One region of the Burkholderia sp. Tr-20390 genome, then DNA from elsewhere that is predicted to be linked to it. Evidence: predicted binding sites of a transcription regulator. Region 1 holds the regulator's gene; each other region holds the start of a gene.
The links. Region 1 encodes FliA, which starts transcription of late flagellar genes. Its sites were predicted from a motif close to CTAAAGTTTNNNNNNNNNNNGCCGNTA; they were not measured.

Region 2: a site for FliA is predicted at 2,621-2,647, ahead of flgK (flagellar hook-associated protein FlgK). Genes of this name have one in related genera too.
Region 3: a site for FliA is predicted at 2,674-2,700, ahead of fliD (flagellar filament capping protein FliD). Genes of this name have one in related genera too.

What each region holds. Positions count from the first base shown of each region.
Region 1 covers NZ_JAAGPC010000258.1:19-4,431, reverse strand. Annotated here, with positions in the region: gene ahcY (adenosylhomocysteinase) at 98-1,516, opposite strand; S-adenosyl-L-homocysteine riboswitch at 1,549-1,664, opposite strand; gene G3N98_RS36385 (RNA polymerase sigma factor FliA) at 1,773-2,507, opposite strand; gene G3N98_RS36380 (flagellar biosynthesis protein FlhG) at 2,530-3,348, opposite strand; partial or broken gene flhF (flagellar biosynthesis protein FlhF) at 3,341-4,413, opposite strand, start outside.
Region 2 covers NZ_JAAGPC010000193.1:5,317-11,779, reverse strand. Annotated here, with positions in the region: gene flgL (flagellar hook-associated protein FlgL) at 1-557, opposite strand, end outside; gene flgK (flagellar hook-associated protein FlgK) at 580-2,562, opposite strand; gene G3N98_RS33050 (flagellar brake protein) at 2,760-3,515, opposite strand; gene flgJ (flagellar assembly peptidoglycan hydrolase FlgJ) at 3,737-4,720, opposite strand; gene G3N98_RS33040 (flagellar basal body P-ring protein FlgI) at 4,721-5,905, opposite strand; gene flgH (flagellar basal body L-ring protein FlgH) at 5,905-6,463, opposite strand, start outside.
Region 3 covers NZ_JAAGPC010000044.1:33,609-40,071, forward strand. Annotated here, with positions in the region: gene G3N98_RS40335 (hypothetical protein) at 1-15, opposite strand, end outside; gene G3N98_RS14720 (SDR family oxidoreductase) at 67-1,032, opposite strand; gene G3N98_RS14725 (DoxX family protein) at 1,386-1,799, opposite strand; gene fliD (flagellar filament capping protein FliD) at 2,808-4,310, shown strand; gene G3N98_RS14735 (dihydrodipicolinate synthase family protein) at 4,503-5,447, opposite strand; gene G3N98_RS14740 (MFS transporter) at 5,492-6,463, opposite strand, start outside.

The DNA.
Region 1 (4,413 bases):
GAAGGCGCGCCGCGGCAGCCGGCGATCCCGCGCCGTGCCGCCGTACCGGGTGCGCGCGGGTGACGCGCGCCCGGCACCGCGGCAGCGGCGCATCGGATCAGTAGCGGTAGTGGTTCGGCTTGAACGGGCCGTCCTTCTGCACGCCGATGTACGAAGCCTGCTCGTCCGACAGCACGGACAGGTTCGCGCCGATGCGCGCGAGGTGCAGGCGCGCAACCTTTTCATCGAGGTGCTTCGGCAGCACGTACACCTTGTTCTCGTACTCGTTGCCGCGCACGAACAGCTCGATCTGCGCGAGCGTCTGGTTCGCGAACGAGTTCGACATCACGAACGACGGGTGGCCGGTCGCGCAGCCGAGGTTCACGAGGCGGCCTTCCGCCAGCAGGATCACGCGCTTGCCGTCCGGGAAGATGATGTGGTCGACCTGCGGCTTGATGTTTTCCCACTGGTACTGGCGGGTCGACGCAACGTCGATTTCCGAGTCGAAGTGGCCGATGTTGCAGACGATCGCGTTGTGGCGCATCGCCTTCATGTGATCGTGGTTGATCACGTGGTAGTTGCCGGTGGCCGTCACGAAGATGTCGGCCTTGTCGGCCGCGTATTCCATCGTCACGACGCGGTAGCCTTCCATCGCCGCCTGCAGCGCGCAGATCGGATCGATTTCGGTGACCCACACGGTCGCGCCCAGGCCGCGCAGCGATTGCGCGCAGCCCTTGCCCACGTCGCCGTAGCCCGCGACGACCGCGACCTTGCCCGCGATCATCACGTCGGTCGCGCGCTTGATGCCGTCGACCAGCGATTCACGGCAGCCGTACAGGTTGTCGAACTTCGACTTGGTGACCGAATCGTTCACGTTGAACGCCGGGAACGGCAGGCGGCCGTCCTTTTCCATCTGGTACAGGCGGTGCACGCCGGTCGTGGTTTCTTCGGTCACGCCCTTGATGTGCGCGAGGCGCGTCGAGTACCAGGTCGGGTCCGCGTCGAGGTGCTGCGCGATCGACTTGTACAGCGCGACTTCTTCCTCGTTGGTCGGCTTCGCGATCACCGAACGGTCCTTCTCGGCCTTCGCGCCGAGGATCAGCAGCAGCGTTGCGTCGCCGCCGTCGTCCAGGATCATGTTCGCGAATTCGCCGTTCGGCCATTCGAAGATGCGGTGCGAGAACTCCCAGTATTCGTCGAGCGATTCGCCCTTGAACGCGAACACCGGCGTGCCGGCTTCGACGATCGCGGCAGCGGCGTGGTCCTGCGTCGAGAAGATGTTGCACGAGGCCCAGCGGACGTCCGCGCCGAGCGCCTTCAGCGTCTCGATCAGCACGCCCGTCTGGATCGTCATGTGCAGCGAACCGGCAATGCGCGCGCCCTTCAGCGGCTGCTGCGCCTTGTATTCGTCACGGATCTGCACGAGGCCCGGCATTTCGGTCTCGGCGATGTTCAGTTCCTTGCGGCCCCAGCCGGCCAGCGCCATGTCGGCGACGACGTAATCGTTGGAAGCTTTGGAATCGATAATGGCGTTCATCACGCCCTCCTTTCTAAAAAGTTTCTAGATTGGTGACGTGAGCGCCGTTCAGGAAGCGGGGCCGACGCGGTTGTGCCGCACGGCTGCTTGGTGAAGCCTTCCGAGCCTGGCGGACGCAGGGTGGTCCGTCGCAACGCTCCTCGGAAAGCGGAGAGGATTGTAGCAAATCGGCGCGCAGAATGCGCAAGCACGCACACACGTGGCGCGCACCCGGCACACGCGCGCGGCGTCGGCGCGCGCGGCCTTCAGTAAAGGGTCAGGACTCCGCGCCGACCCACGCCTGTTCGCGCAGCCGTGCGCGCAGGCGCGCGACGGCCTGGCTGTGCAGCTGGCACACGCGCGATTCGCTCACTTCGAGCACCGCGCCGATCTCGCGCAGATTCAGACCCCGTTCGTAGTACAGCGACATCAGCAGCTTCTCGCGCTCCGGCAGCCGCTCGATCGCCTCGACGAGCGCTTCGCGCAGGTGCTCGTCGAGCAGCGCCGACAGCGGATCGGCGTGATCGACGCGGTAGCGGTCGAGGAACGGCTCGTCGTCGGCCGCGCGGTCGAAATCCTCGTAGTAGATCAGCTGGCTGCCGTGCAGGTCCTGCAGCATCCCCTGGTATTCGTCGAGCGGCATGTTCAGGTGCTGCGCGATCTCGGTCTCGCTCGCCGAGCGGCCGAGATGCTGCTCGACCTGGTGCACCGCGTGCTCGACCTCGCGCGACGTCTTGCGCAGGCTGCGCGGCAGCCAGTCGTTGCTGCGCAGCTCGTCGAGCATCGCGCCGCGGATACGCTGCGTCGCGTAGGTCTCGAACTGCGCGCCCTGGTCTTCCTTGTAGCGGCCGGCCGCGTCCATCAGGCCGATCATGCCGGCCTGGATCAGGTCGTCGAGGTCGACGCTCGCCGGCATCTTCGCGACGAGCTGCAGCCCGAGGCGTCGCACGAGTGGCGCATATTGCGCGAGCACGTCGGCCTGGGACATCTTTCCTTGAGCGTTGTACATCATGGCTCTCTCCTTGCGGTGGCGCTCACGCGGCGTGTGCCGCGCCCGCCTCATACGACGGCTTGCCGCCCGCGTGCACGGCACGGCCCGCACCCGAACGCGGGCGCATCGGCCAGTACAGCAGGTCGGCGGCAATCTGCCGGTAGTCACGCGCGGCGGCCGACGACGGGAACGCGTCGACCGCGGCACGCGTCAGCTCGCGCGCATGCTCGACGAGCGGATCGGCGCTCACGCAGCCCGCGTCGGCGATCGACACCGTCAGGTAGCGGCTCGCGACGCCCGCGAGGTTGTCGAACGCCGTCTTCGCGTCCGCGTGGCTGCCGACGTGATTGGTCAGCACCCGGAACTGCGCGAACGCGTGCGCGAAATGCAGCCGCTTCATGCACGCATACGCCTCGGTGATCGCCTGCGCGGCGACCCGCGTGACGACCAGCACGTCGTGCGCTTCGCGGGCGAGCGCCGAGAACGAACCGTCGCCGCCGAGCTGCGCGTCGACGAGGACGATGTCGGCCGGGCCGTCGATGAAATCGCTCAGCTGCGCGTCGGTGTAGCCGGTGCGCGCGAGCCGCGCCGCGGCGCACAGGCCGAAGCCGGCCGCGACCCGCGTGCGCTCGCCGTCGCGCAGCCACGCGCCCGCCAGCGTCGCGCTGGCCGAATGCACGTCGGCACGCTCGTCGACGACGAGCACATCCTTGCCGAGCGATGCGAGCGCCGCCGCCAGGTTCACGACGGTGGACGTGCAGCCGACCCCCGCCGGCCCGCCCGCCACCGCGACGATGCGTGACGCGCGCCCGGCCAGCAGGCGCCGCAGCCCTTCGGCCTGGTCGATGATTCGTTTATCCAAATCGCACCTCGTGAAGCTCGGCGGTGGAACGTGCGGTCAGTGCGGAAAGCAGCGTCGGCATGTCCTCGTCTTGCGGCACGAAGGGCGAGCCGTCACGCGGTACACAGAACGCGCTCTTCAGCAGGAATTTGGTCGACGCGACGTACAGGTTCTCCGGCACCTTCTGGCCGGTCGACACGTAATGGATCGGCAGCTTGTAGCGGATCACCGTGTCGAGCACGCCGCCGAGGTGGGTCGCCTCGTCGAGCTTCGTGAGGATGCAGCCGGCCAGGTCCGGATGCTCGCCCGCGCTGCGGTACGCCTGCACGACTTCGTTGAGCGTGTCGCCGTGGCTGGTCGCGTTGAGCAGCAGCAGGCGCTGCACCGGCGCGTTCGCCCCGTGCAGCATCGCGATCTGGTCGGACACCGCGCGGTCGCGCTGGCTCATGCCGATCGTGTCGATCAGCACGATGTGCTTGTTGCGCAGCTCGGACAGCGCGAGCGCGAGGTCGCCCGCATCCTTCACCGCGTGCACGGGCACGCCGAGGATCTTGCCGAAGATGCGCAGCTGCTCGTGGCCGCCGATCCGATAGCTGTCGGTGGTCAGCAGCGCGACCTTGCTCGCACCGAAGCGCATCACGCAGCGCGCGGCCAGCTTCGCGGTGGTGGTCGTCTTGCCGACGCCCGTGGGCCCCATCAGCGCGAACACGCCGCCGCGCTCCATCAGCGCATCTTCGCTTTCGAGCACCGGCAGGTTCGACGCGAGCACCGACTGCGCCCATTCGGCGGCCTGTTCGAAGGTCTGCGCGCCGTCGCCGGCCGGCATGTTGTCGACCAGCATCCGCACGAGCTGCGCGGAGAAGCCGGCCGCGAACAGGTGCTTCGTCAGTGCGCCATGCACGGCGCTGCGACGCTGGCGGTCGTGCCACATCAGGCTGTCGAACTGCTCTGCCATCATCCCGCGCAGTTCGCCGAGCTCCTGCATCACCGTATCGTTGACGATCCGCTCGATGCGCGACTTCACGGCGTCGGCCACCGCGGCGGCCGCGTCGGCGGACAGGCGCGTGCGCTCGGCCGCCTTCGCGG
Region 2 (6,463 bases), on a different contig from region 1:
ACCGACATGAAGACGGCCGCGCCCGTGTCGCCCTGCGACACGGTGCTCGAATCGGCGATCTGCACCTGGCGCGTGCCGGTGTCGCCGACATAGGTGACGCTGCCGCTCGGCGTCGTCGAAAACGGCGCCGCCGAATTCTTCGTGCCGGCGAACAGGTAGTTGCCCGCGCCGTCGTTGGTGTTCGCGAGCGTCATCAACTGGTCGCGGTAACCCTGCAGCTGCGTGGCGAGCGCCGAGCGGTCGCTGTCGGACATCGAACCGTCGCCGGCGCGCACGAGCAGCGACTGCGTGTTCGTCAGCACGGTGCTCACGTTCTGCAGCGTCTGGTCCTCGGCCTGCAGTGACGCGAGCGCCGCGTTCTGGTTGGTCGCGTACTGCGACAGCGTCGCCGACGTCATCGACAGCTGCACGGCCTGCGCCGCGCCGGCCGGATTGTCCGCCGCCGTCTGCAGGCTCACGCCACTCGAGATCTGCTGATACAGCTGCGCAAGCTGGGCCTGCTGATCGTTCATTTGTGAAACGTTCAGCTGGAAGAACTGGGCGCTGGAAATCCGCATCGCTTCTATCCCTCGAATCCGGTCAATTGAACAGGCCGAGCACGGTCTGGAACAGCGTCGCCGCCGTCTGGATCACCTTCGCGTTCGCCTGGTAGAACTGCTGGTACTGCATCAGGTTGGCCGCTTCCTCGTTCGTGCTCACGCCCGACACCGACTGCTGCGCCTGGGTGATCTGGCCGATCAGCCCGGTCTGCGCGGCGCTCGACGATTTCAGCTGGGTCGTCGTGTTGCCGATGCCGTTCACGTAGCTCGCATATGCGCCCGTGAGCGTCGTCGTGCCGTTGCCGAACGCCTTCGAGTTGACCAGCTTCGACAGCGCGAGCGCGTTGGAGCCGTCGCTGGTGCCGCCCGCATACGGCCCGATCGTGAACGAGTCGCCGGTCGCCGGTGCGCCGGACAGCGTGACGCTCACGCCGTTGAGCGCGCCCGCGGCCGTTCCCGACATCGTCATCGTCGCGCCGGCCGCCGGGTCGTACGGGACGGTGTCCGTCGGGTTGTTGATCGTGACCGACGTCGGCGGCGTGGTGCCGATCGTCACCGTGGTGCCGACCGGGAAACCCGTCAGCGTCTTCGCCGTCGCGTCATAGGTCAGCTTGGTCGTCGGCACTTGATAGCCCGCGGTGACGCCGCCCAGCGTGATCTTGCCCGTGCCGGTGTTGGTGCTCGCCGCCGACGTGACGGCCGGCGAGGCTGCCGCGATCGCCAACGCGCTCGTCGTGGCGAGGCCGAAGCCGTTCAGCGCGCCGCGCGTCGGCAGCACGGTGAACTTGTCACCGGCACTCATCGAGCCCGACGGGACCGAGAAATTCAGCCCGCCGAGCGAAACCGGCATCGGCCCCGCCTTTTGGTCGACCACCGCGCCGCTCGCGCGGTCGGTCAGCGTGTAGTTCGCGCCGTCGAAGGACAGCGTGTAGTCGCTCGTCGTCGGCTGCGACGCGTTCGCGAACGACACGGACAGCGACGCGTTGCCGGTATTGCCCTGGTTCGCGTACACGGTCGGCGACGGCGTCGTGAACAGGTTGCCGCCCTTGTTGCCCGACAGGTCGATGCCGAGCGCGTTCTGCGCGTTGACCTGCGCGGCGAAGCTGGTCGCGATCGCGCCGAGCTGGGCCTGTGCGGGGTCGAGCGTCTGGCTGCGGAACGCGAGCAGGCCGCCGAGCGTGCCGCCCGACAGCGACGAATCGGGCAACGGCTGGTTCGGCCCCTGCGGCTTCGCGCCGGCGATCCCCTGCGACACGACGGTCAGTTCGCTCGGATCCGACGGCGACGTGACGGCCGCGAGCTGGTAGCTCTTGTCGGCGACGACGAGCGGTTGGCCACCCGACATGAACACGCTGTAACCGCTGTCGTTGCGCACGACCTGGATACCGGCCAGGCCCGACAGGTTCGACACCGCGAGGTCGCGCTGGTCCAGCAGCTGGTTCGGCGGCTGCCCCTGGCTGCTCGCCGCCGCGATCTGCTGGTTCAGCTGCGCGATCTGCGCGGTGTACGTGTTGATCTGCGACACGGTGCTGGTGAGCTGCGTGTTCACGCTCTGGCGCAGCGCGTCGTACTGCTGGCCGGCCGCGTTGAGCTGGTTGGCCAGCGTCTGCGCGTTGCTGATCGCGGTCTGCCGCACCGACGGGTCGGACGCGTTGTTCGCGACGTTCTGCAGCCCGGTGAAGTAGTTCGTGATCCCGGTCGAGACCCCCGCCGTCGGGCTGCCGATGTAGTTGTTCAGCTGCGCGACGAGCGTGTACCACGTCGACAGCGCGCCGCCCTGCGTCTGCGCGGTGTTCAGCTGGTCGCTCAGGTACTGGCTGTACTGCCGCTGCACGGTGACGGTGTTCACGCCTTGCGGCATGTAACCGCTGCCCGAGTATTGGCTGCTCGCTTCCGCATACACGGGCCGCTGGACCGAATAGCCGGGCGTCGCCGCGTTGCTGATGTTGTTGCTGGTCGTCGTGAGGCCCCAGAGCGCGGCATTCAGGCCGCTGACGCCGAGGTTCATGAGTGTGTTGGACATGCGCGATCCTGATGAGCCGGCCGCGCGTCGCGGCCGCCGGGTTGCGTGACTCCCGGTATAACGGCCGCCGATCGAAAAAATTGAGGAAAAAATGCACGCGCGACGCGCACGTGCGCGTCGCCGGTTCGGGCGTGCGGCCGAGGGTGCCGCAAACGCCGTGCGGGCCGCCCCGGGCGGGGCCGGCCGCCGCTTGCGCGTCAGGCCCGCGCGAGCGAGCGGCGCTTCATCTCGAGCTGCGTGATCAGCCGCTGCAGCGTGTTCTCCGCGCTGCCCGGCAGCGACATGTAGCGGAAGCCGAGCTGGTAGCGCCGCGACCCGTTCGGCATCTGCGTCGAACGCTGCGACACGAGCTGCAGGTCGAGCGACAGCTTGCCGTGGCCGGTCAGCTCGAGCTCGACGTCGGGCAGCAACGTGCCGACCTCGAGCGCCTCGACGCGCTCGTCGGCCGTGCGCAGCCCCACGCCGCCGAGCGACAGGTTATGCACCTCGAACAGGAAGCTTTCGCCGTCCGGCAGCTTGCCGCGGCACAGGAACGGATCGACGATCGGCGCATCGACGCGGAAATACTCGCGGCGCTGGATGCACATCAGCACGTCGGGGAAATCGGCGACGAACGCGGGCAGCCCCTCGTAGCGCGTCTCGCGCGGCGTGCCCGTGGAGAATTCGACGCGCACGCCCTCCGGCGCGGCCGCGAACGTGCAGTGCGACGCGCCGAGGATGCTGGCGTTCTGCTCCGCCAGCGCACCCCAGTCGAACGTAAACGTCCGCGCGCCGACATCCACCTCGAGCAGGCGCGTGACGAGCTGGCCGCCCGGATACTGGACGGTCAGGAAATCGCCGCGATTGACGAGGTTGCGCAGCTGCACGCCGATTTCCAGCGGATTGCGGCGGGCATAGTCGGGCCCGGAGTGGCCTGCATCCAGGCTGGGGTCCGTCGACGTTTCGATATTCATGGCTAGCCGGTCATTCTTGTCATGGGCGCCCGGGCAACCGGTGCGCAATAAAACCGGGCCAGAACGGGGGCCCGGTCGCAGGTCTCTCACACTTAGCGGCAGTGCTGACCGAAAGTTTAGATCGAATTGGGGATTTTTTTCGCGCAAACGTTGAAACCGCGCGCGGCGGGCTGCCGGGCGCGGTCCAGAGGGTGCAACAGGCGGGAGCCGACGGGGGGCCGTCAGCCGATCTGCTGCATGATCGAGATCAGCTTTTTCGCGTAGTTCGGGTCGGTCGCGTAGCCGGCCTTCTGCATCCCGTGCGCGAAGCCTTCGACGCTGCGGCTCGCGCTCAGCACGCCCGAGTAGCGCGGGTTGTTCTTCAGCAGGTTCGCGTAATCGGTCATCGCGTGCTCGTACGAATCGTACGCGCGGAATTTCGCGACCACGCGGCGCGGCGTGCCGTTCACGTATTCCGTGGTCAGCGCCGACACCGTGCGGCCGGTCCAGCCCTTGGTCGCCTTGATGCCGAACACGTTGTAGCTCGTCGAGCCGTCGGTCGCGCGGATCTCGCGCTTGCCCCAGCCCGATTCGAGCGCGGCCTGGCCGACGATGAAGCGCGCCGGGATGCCGGTCGACGCGCTGGCCGCCTGCGCGGGGCCCGCGAGCCGGTCGACGAACGCGTCGGCGTCCTGCACGCCGCTCGCGCCCTTCAGCGGCGGCGTCAGCGCGCTGCCGGCCGAATAGCCGCGCGTGCCGGCGAGCCCGCCGTTGTTGGCCGAGTTCGCGTAGGCCTTCGCCATCGCGTTCATCGCGGCGAGGCCACCTTCGTTGCCGGACGCGCCGAAGCCGGCCGCGCCCAGCCCGGCCGCGCCGACGTCGGCCGCCGAATCGCTGCCCGCGCCCTGCCCCGCATTGCGCAGCAGCTGCTTCATCAGCGCGTCGGCCACGCCGATCCCGCGCGTCGACATCTGCTGCGCGAGCTGCTGGTCGAGCATCGACGTGTACATCTTCGACGTATGCGAATCGAACAGCCCGCCGTCGGGCGATGCGTCGCGCATGCTCTTGAGCATCATCTGCGTGAACATCGCGTCGAACTGGCCGGCGACCGCCTTCGCGCCGGCCCGCGGCGACTGCTTCGCCTGCTCGCGCAGGGCGTCGAAACCCTGCACGTCGAGCGCAAAGCGCTGCGTGAGGTCGTTCGCGTTCGGGAGACTGGCTGCCATTTAGATGATCTCCAGGTCGGCGCGCAGCGCGCCGGCGGCCTTCATCGCCTGCAGGATCGACATCAGGTCCGCGGGCGTCGCGCCGAGCGTGTTCAGCGCCTTCACGACGTCGGCGAGATTCGCGCCGGCCGTCACCATTTTCAGCGCGCCGTTGTCCTGCTTCAGCTGGATCTGCGACTGCTGCGCGACCACCGTCTGCCCGTTCGAGAACGGCCCCGGCTGCGACACGACCGGCTGCGTGTTGACCACGACCGACAGGTTGCCGTGCGCGACCGCGCAGCTCTGCAGCGTGACCATCTGGTTCATCACGATCGAGCCGGTGCGCGCGTTCAGGATCACCTTCGCCGCGGCCTTGTCCGGGCTGACGTCGAGGTTCTGCAGCCGCGCCATGAACGCGACCTGCTGCGCCGAATCGGCCGGCGCGGCGAGCTGGATCGTGCGGCCGTCGAGCGCCGTCGCGGTGCCCGGGCCGAAGCTCGAGTTGACCGCGGACACGATCCGCTGCGCGGTGCCGTAGTCCATGTCGTTCAGTTGCAGCTGCAGCACGCCGTTCATCTGCGCGATCGCGTTCGGCACCGAACGCTCGACGATCGCGCCGCCGACGATCCGGCCGGCCGCGAGCTGGTTCACCTGCACGCGGCTGCCGTTCGCGCTGGCGCCGGCGCCGCCGACCGCCATGTTGCCCTGCGCGAGCGCGTAGACCTGGCCGTCCGCGCCTTTCAGCGGTGTCAGCAGCAGCGTGCCGCCGCGCAGGCTCTTCGCGTTGCCGAGCGACGACACGGTGACGTCGAGCGCCTCGCCCGGCCGCGCGAACGGCGGCAGCGTGGCGGTCACCATCACGGCCGCGACGTTCTTCAGCTGCATGTTGCTCAGCTGCGACGCGCCGCCGTTGGCCGACCCGTTGTTGATCGAGATGCCGAGGTTCGCGAGCATGTTCGCGAGCGTCTGCGTCGTGAACGGCGTCTGCATCGTCTGGTCGCCCGTGCCGTCGAGGCCGACGACGAGGCCATAGCCGATCAGCGGGTTGTCGCGCACGCCCTGGATCTGCGCGAGATCCTTCAGGCGTTCCGCGTGCGCGGGCGCCGCACCGAATGCGCAGGCCATCGCCACGAGCGCGACGGCGAGCCGCGCGGCGGCGTGCATGCGGGCAGACAGGCGGTCGAGAAGCGTCTTCTGCATCGTCATCACCACGGCGCGATGTTGAGGAAGAAGCGCTGCAGCCAGCCCATCGTCTCGGCTTCGTTGATGTAGCCCTTCGCCGAGTATTCGATCTTCGCGTCGGCGACCTGCGTCGAGTAGACGGAGTTCGCGCCCGAGATCGTGTTCGGGTTCACGACACCCGAGAAGCGCACGAATTCGTTGCCCTGGTTGATCAGCATCTGCTTCTCGCCGCTGACCACGAGGTTGCCGTTCGGCAGCACGTTGGTGACGGTCACCGTGATCGTGCCGTTGAACGTGTTCGCCGCGCTGGCGCCACCGGTCGCCGCGAACTTGTTGTTGCCGGCCGCCGACAGGTTCGCCTTCGCGAACAGCCCGCCGAGGAAGCCGGCCGTCGGCACGTTGAAGTCGGTGTTGCCCTGCCGGTTCGTGTTCGCGCCCGACGACTTGGTCGCGTTGATGTTCTCCGCGATCATGATCGTCAGGATGTCGCCGACGTTGCGCGGACGCTGATCCTCGAAAAGCGGCCGCCCCGCGTAGCCGGGGTTGTAGATCGAGCCGGGCGCCTGCATCGACATCGGCGTC
Region 3 (6,463 bases), on a different contig from region 1:
GCGAACGGCATTCATGGCGCGGCCGGCGCAACGGGCGTGTGCACGGGCCGCGCGGGGCGCCCGATCCTACAGCCCCTGCGGCGCATCGCGCAGCACGGCGCGCAGCGCGGTATCGAACGGCGTCGCGTGGTCGATCCCGGCGGCGCGCACGCTCGATGCGTCCAGATGGCAGTCATAGGGGCGCGGTGTCGCGTCGGTCGGCTGGTCGATTCGCTTGAGCGCGGCGTCGATGCCGAGCGCGGCCGCGATCCGCTGCGCGATGTCGTACTTCGTCATCGGCTCCTCGCCCGACCAGTGACGAAGGCCCGTGATCGACGCACCCGCGAGATGGCGCAGCGTCAGGTCGCGGATGACGTCCGCGACATCCGGCGTAAACGTCGGGTACCGGATCGCCCATGCGTCCATGCCGACCGCGTCGGCGCCCGGCCGAGCGGAAGCGACGATCGCCGGCACGAGGCTCGTGACGGCCGATTCGCTCCAGTCGACGATCGGGCCGAAGAGCAGCGGCAGGCGCAACACACACGACAGCGGCGACGCGGCGAGCAGGGCCGCCTCGCCTTCGAGCTTCGTGCGGCCGTAGATGTTCAGCGGGTTCGGTACGGCGTCCTCGCGGTACGGCGCCGCCTTGCCGTCGAAAACGTAGTCGGTGGAGATGCCGAGCGTCCATGCGCCGTGGCGCGCGGCGAGCGCGCCGATGCGGGCCGGGGCCGTGACGTTGATCGCCCGCGCGCCGGCAGGATCACGTTCGCAGACATCCGGGCGGCGCTCGGCCGCGCAGATGATCACGGCGGCCGGTTGGCAAGTGGCGAAGAGGTGTTCGAGGGCCGGCTCGTCGAGGACGTCGAGTTCGGCGAGGTTTTCCGGGGGCAGCGCCAGGCGTTTGGCGCCGGCGCCTTGCGGGTTCCGGATCGTTGCGACGAGGTTCAGCGACGATTCACGGGCCAGGGATGCGGCAACCGCGCGGCCGAGGAGGCCGGCGGCACCAATGAGGAGGACGGTCGGGAGGTCAGTCGACGAGGTCGGATTTGGCATGGGCGGTCATTCGGGTGACTGGGACGTGCTCGAGGTCGCGTTCGACACTCGGGCCAGGGTCGCGGGGAGCATAGCCGAGTATGACAGCCAGTACATCGTGATGGCAGATCGGCAACCCCGCGACGGGCGCGCGTCACGTGCATCACTTGCGCCGCGACCGGCGGCCGGCGCTCGGCACGGCGCCCCCCGTCCACCGGGATGACGCCCGTCCTGCCGACGACATCGGCACGCCGCGCGGCCGCCCGCGCGCGGGCAATCCGCGGCGCCGCCACCTCACGAACCTCGCCCAAAAGCAAAGCCCGGTGCGCTTGCACGCACCGGGCCGTCACCTCTGCGGAAAACCGCGTCCCGCGTTACTTCCGGTCGAGCGAATACCGCCCCGGCCCGGTCAGTGCGAGCAACAGCAGCCCGCCGATGATGCTCACGTTCTTGTAGAAGTTGATCATCGCCATGTATTGCTCCATCCCCTGCAGCGCCCAGTAGCGATGGCCGATCAGCGCGGTCGCGAGCGTATAGGCGGCGAACACCAGTGCGAGCGGACGCGTATAGAAGCCGATCGCGATCAGCAGGCCACCGGCCAGCTCGACCGCCACCGCGATCGCGGCCGCCAGCTCGGGCGCCGGGTTCCCCGTCGACGCCATGTACGCGACCGTGCCCGAGAAGCCGCTCAGCTTCTGCCAGCCGAACAGCACGAACAGGATCATCAACAGCACGCGAGCCGCCAGCAACAGCTCGTCCTTCTTCGACTCCAGTGAAACGTAACGCATGACAATCACCCTTGAATTGACGGTTTGATGCGTCCGGTGCCGATACGCGCCAGATCGGCGCGCCAGGTCGGCAACGAACCACTCCTCGCACACTCGGACAGCAAGCCGGCTGGCCCGCCGCCGAAGAATCCGCCTGATCGCGCCGCTCCCGGCGCGCTCCGGATCGGTTCTGGCGAAGCACGGATGCAGTCTACTGTCTCCCTGCGAATCATCAATCCTTCAAAACAAGATTCGCTGTCACAATCTAGTGGACAATCGAGCGAATCAAGGCCGCACGCAGCAGCCATCAATCCGATCAAATGAATCTGCCGTTGTGTTTCAAGGACATGAAAACCGCCCATTCATATCCGGCCTCCGTATCCAGTCGATATTGAATCGCCAATTCGCGATCACAGGCCAAATCGAAATATCGCAATCGCGATTCGACGATACGTTATGTGTACAAACCTGCCATCAGTGAATTAATTTACAAATTCGACTTTCTTTCCAATCGGCGAAGGCCCTCCGTTCGGGGCAAAGACGTCCGGCCTGGAAATGCGTTTTGGCAAACGAAAACGTTTCACGGGCAAGCGGGTTGATGTCGTCCACCGCGGATGCCGTCTCACATTCAAGGATTTCAGCTCGATAGCTGCCGGGAAGAACACCTTCCGCGCACTATCGATAGATCCGGTGTTTAGCCGAGCAAGCGAAAAAACGATCAAGCATTCACGCTCCCGGCAAGTTCTCGATTCCAGCAAAAAATCCGTTAATAAACACAATCAAAAATGATTCGTTTACGGCAAAAAATCGCAAACCTTTACCCCCACTCCACCACGACATTTCCATCCACACTTTTCCCAACAATCATTACAAAAAATTACTAACCAATACGGATTTAAATATACGATAGCGCACGCCCTTACATTTCCCCGACATTCCCGTGACTTCCAGAACGCGTCGCTCCGGACACAGCCCGCAGGCCGTCGCCAGCCGCTCGTCGCGGGATCGCTTTTCAACCGGAGACTCCCCATGGCAACGAACATGTCTGTGAACAGCAGCGCGAACGCGAACAGCCTGTTGCAACAGGCGGCGCAATCGATCATCAACGGCTCGACCGGCAATGGGTCGATGGATGTCGGCTTGCTCGTCACGACGCTGGTGAACGCGAAGACGGCCGGCCGGGCCGCGGCGCTCGCCGCGTCGCAGCAGACCGGCACCACGCAGATTTCCGCATTCGGCGCGCTGTCGTCCGCGCTGGGCGCGCTCGAAGCGGGCCTCGCCACGCTGGCGAATGGCGCGCTGCAGTCGACGTTCACCGCGGTCGCGAGCGGCAAGGGCCTGACCGCGACGCCGAGTGCAGGCGCGGTTGCCGGCACCTACACGGTCGGCGTCACGCAGATCGCGACCGCGCAGGCGCTGGCTTCGTCGGGCGTCGACGGGAAGAAGGCGCTCGGCACCGGCACCCTGACGCTGTCGCTCGGCAACCAGTCGTTCAAAGTCGACGTCAACGGCACGAACAACACGCTGTCAGGCATCGCGGCCGCAATCAACTCCGCAGCGAACAACCCGGGGGTCAGCGCGACGGTCATCAACGGCACCGACGGCGCGCACCTCGTGCTCGCGTCGTCGAAGACGGGCTCGGCGAGCACGATCAGCGTCGCGGTCGGCAACGTGGCCAACGACAACGGGCTGTCGAACCTCGGCGTCACGTCGACGGCCGACACGAAGGGCGGCCCGTCGAAGATCGACTCGGCGAACAGCGCGGCCGCGTGGCGGCAAAGCGCGGTCGCGCAGGACGCGAAGTTCACGGTCAGCGGCATCGCGTCGACCAGCGCGAGCAACTCGGTGTCGGGCGTGCTGAACGGCGTCACGCTGAACTTGTCGGCGGCTGCGGTCAGCGCAACCGATACGCAGACGCTGACGATCAGCCCCGACACGAAGTCGCAGGCGGCCACGATCACGAATTTCGTGAACCAGTACAACGCCGTCGTCAAGACGATGGGCGCGCTGTCGAGCTACACGCCGGGGGCGAGCGCGCAGGGCGCGCTGATCGGCGACTCGACGCTGCACACGATCCGCAACGCCCTCGCGTCGACCATCGCGCGCGGCGTTCCCAACAAGAACGGCGACGGGCACACGAACCTGGCGGCGATCGGCGTCTCGCTCGAGAAGGACGGCACGCTGAGGGCCGACAGCGCGAAGCTCGACAGTGCGCTGACCAACAACCCGTCGGGGGTCGCGCACCTGTTCAACCCGACGAACGGGGTAGGCAAGCAACTGACCGACCAGATCGCGACCTTCACGAAGCGGGGCGGGATGATCGACCTGCGCACGAACGCGCTGGGCGCCGACCTGAAGCGCGTCACGCAGCAACAGACGAATCTGGCCGACTACGCCGCGCAACTGACCAAGCAGTACCAGGCGCAGTTCACGGCACTCAACGCGCTGATGGCCAAGATGAACTCGAACACGCAGTACCTGACGCGGCTGTTCGGCGGGGCCAACAGCAACGGCACGCTGGCGAACAAGTGAAGAGCGTCCGGGCCGATTGGCGATCATCGCGGCGCGAGCCGGTCAATGGATCGACCGGCTCGCGCCGCCGCGCACGGTGTCCCGCGTGGAAGCCTCACTCACTCACTCACGCACGCCCGGCAGTGCGCGAGCATGCGCCGGGTTCGGCTCCCCGTCTCGCACCGTCAACCCCGGACGGCCGCGCGCGCCCGATTACGCGGCGATCCTTCGCCGGAAATGCTCGGTTCCGGCCACGATCTTGTCGAGCACCGCATCGAGCGCCCAGAACCGCTCACGCACGTCGTAGTCGATCACGCGGCAACGGATCGACGCGAAGGTGCCGATTCGCTGGTGATAGAGCTTCGCGAGCGCCGGGTACCCCAGCGCCTCCGACACCGCCGACACGACGAGGAACGTCGACAGCTCGTCGGCCAGCGCCGGATTCGACGCCCCTTGCGTGCGCAACCACCGGTACAGGTCCGGATGGAAGTTGGTGAACACACCGTTGAAGCCGGCGGACCCCGCCTTCATCGCGTCCCACGCAATCGCGGCGTTCGCGTTGAGGATCTTCAGCGGCGAGCCCTCGGCGAGCGCGACGCGCCGCTTCACCGTCTCCAGGTCGCAGCTCACGTCCTTGAGCATCACGAACCGGCCCGTGTCGATGCACGCACGCAGTTCGTCATCCGACAGCAGCCGCCGGTAAGGCGCCGGGCACTCGTACAGCCCGAGCGGCAGATCCGACGGCAAGCGCGCGAGCAGCCGGTGCAGATGGTCGAGCAGCGCGGCGCTGCCCTTGCGCTGCGGATCGAGTCGATTGGTCACGAGCACGACGCCCTGCGCGCCCGATTCGGCCGCCGCGCGCAGCTCCTCGACCTGCGCGTCGAGATCGTCGCTGATGTGGCCGGACGCGACGACCGGCACGCGCCCGGCCACCCGCTCGACCACGAAGCGCGCGAGTTCCGCGCGTTCGGCCAGGCTCAGGAACTGCATCTCGCTCGACTGCGCGACCGCGAACAACGCATCGGCGCCATGCGCCAGATACCATTCGATGAGCCGCTCGAGCCCGGCGTAGTCGATCGCGCCGGCGTCGTCGAACGGCGTCAGCATCACCGGGACGATGCCCTCGATGGTCACGTTCGATTGCTGCGGGTGTTGCATCTGTTTCTCCTTGCTTCAGTGAATGCGTGACGCATGCCGCGTGCTCAGGCCGGCAACGGCCCGGGCGCGGCGTTCGCGGCCTGCTCGGGAATCGGCTTGCGCACCAGCAGCAGGTACGCCATCGCGCCCGCGAACGCGATCGCCGCGGCCGTCAGCAGCGCCGGCACGAACGACCACTTCTGCGCAATGATGCCCGTCAGGATCGGCGCGAGCGCGCCGCCGATGAAACCGCCGAAATTCTGGATCGCGCCGAGCGACGCAATGCGGCTCGGCGGCGCGGCTGCCGTCGCGAGCGCCCACGAGCAGGCCGACGCCGCGTTGGCGAGAAAGATCACGACCGAAATGCACGCGAGCGCCACCGTGTTGCTCTGCGCGAGCGCCGCGGGAATCGTGAACGCGACCATCCCGAGCATCGCGACCACCACCGCATTGCGCCGGCTCACGACCGGCGAACGGCTGCGGCGCGTGACCAGGTCCGACAGCCAGCCGGCCAGCAGCGAGCCGACGAACCCGCACAGGAACGGCACCGACGCGGCAAAGCCGGTGCGGATCAGGCTCATGTGCCGCTCCATCGTCAGGTAGCCCGGCAGCCAGGTGAGGTACACCCAGTTCAGGTACACGGAACCGAAATAGCCGATCAGCATCCCCCAGGTCGTGCCGTGCGAGAACAGGCCGCGCCATTCGGCGAACGTCAGTTTCGGTGCCGCGACCGTGCTTTGCGCGTCGGCGTCGAGGTAATTGCGCTCGGTGGCAGTCAGTTGCGCGCGCACCGGATCGCGATACAGCGCGAACCAGACGACGGCGACGACGAGACCGGCTGCGCCCGTCGCGATGAACGCCCAGCGCCAGTCCAATGACGCGACGAGGATCGACAGCAGCAACGGCGCGAGCGCGGTGCCGAGCGGCGACGCGGCGTTGAAAATGCCGGTCGGCGTGCCGCGTGCGCGCAGCGGAAACCAGTTGCTCACCACCCGCGCGGCCGACGGGAACTGCGGCGCCTCGCCGATGCCGAGCAC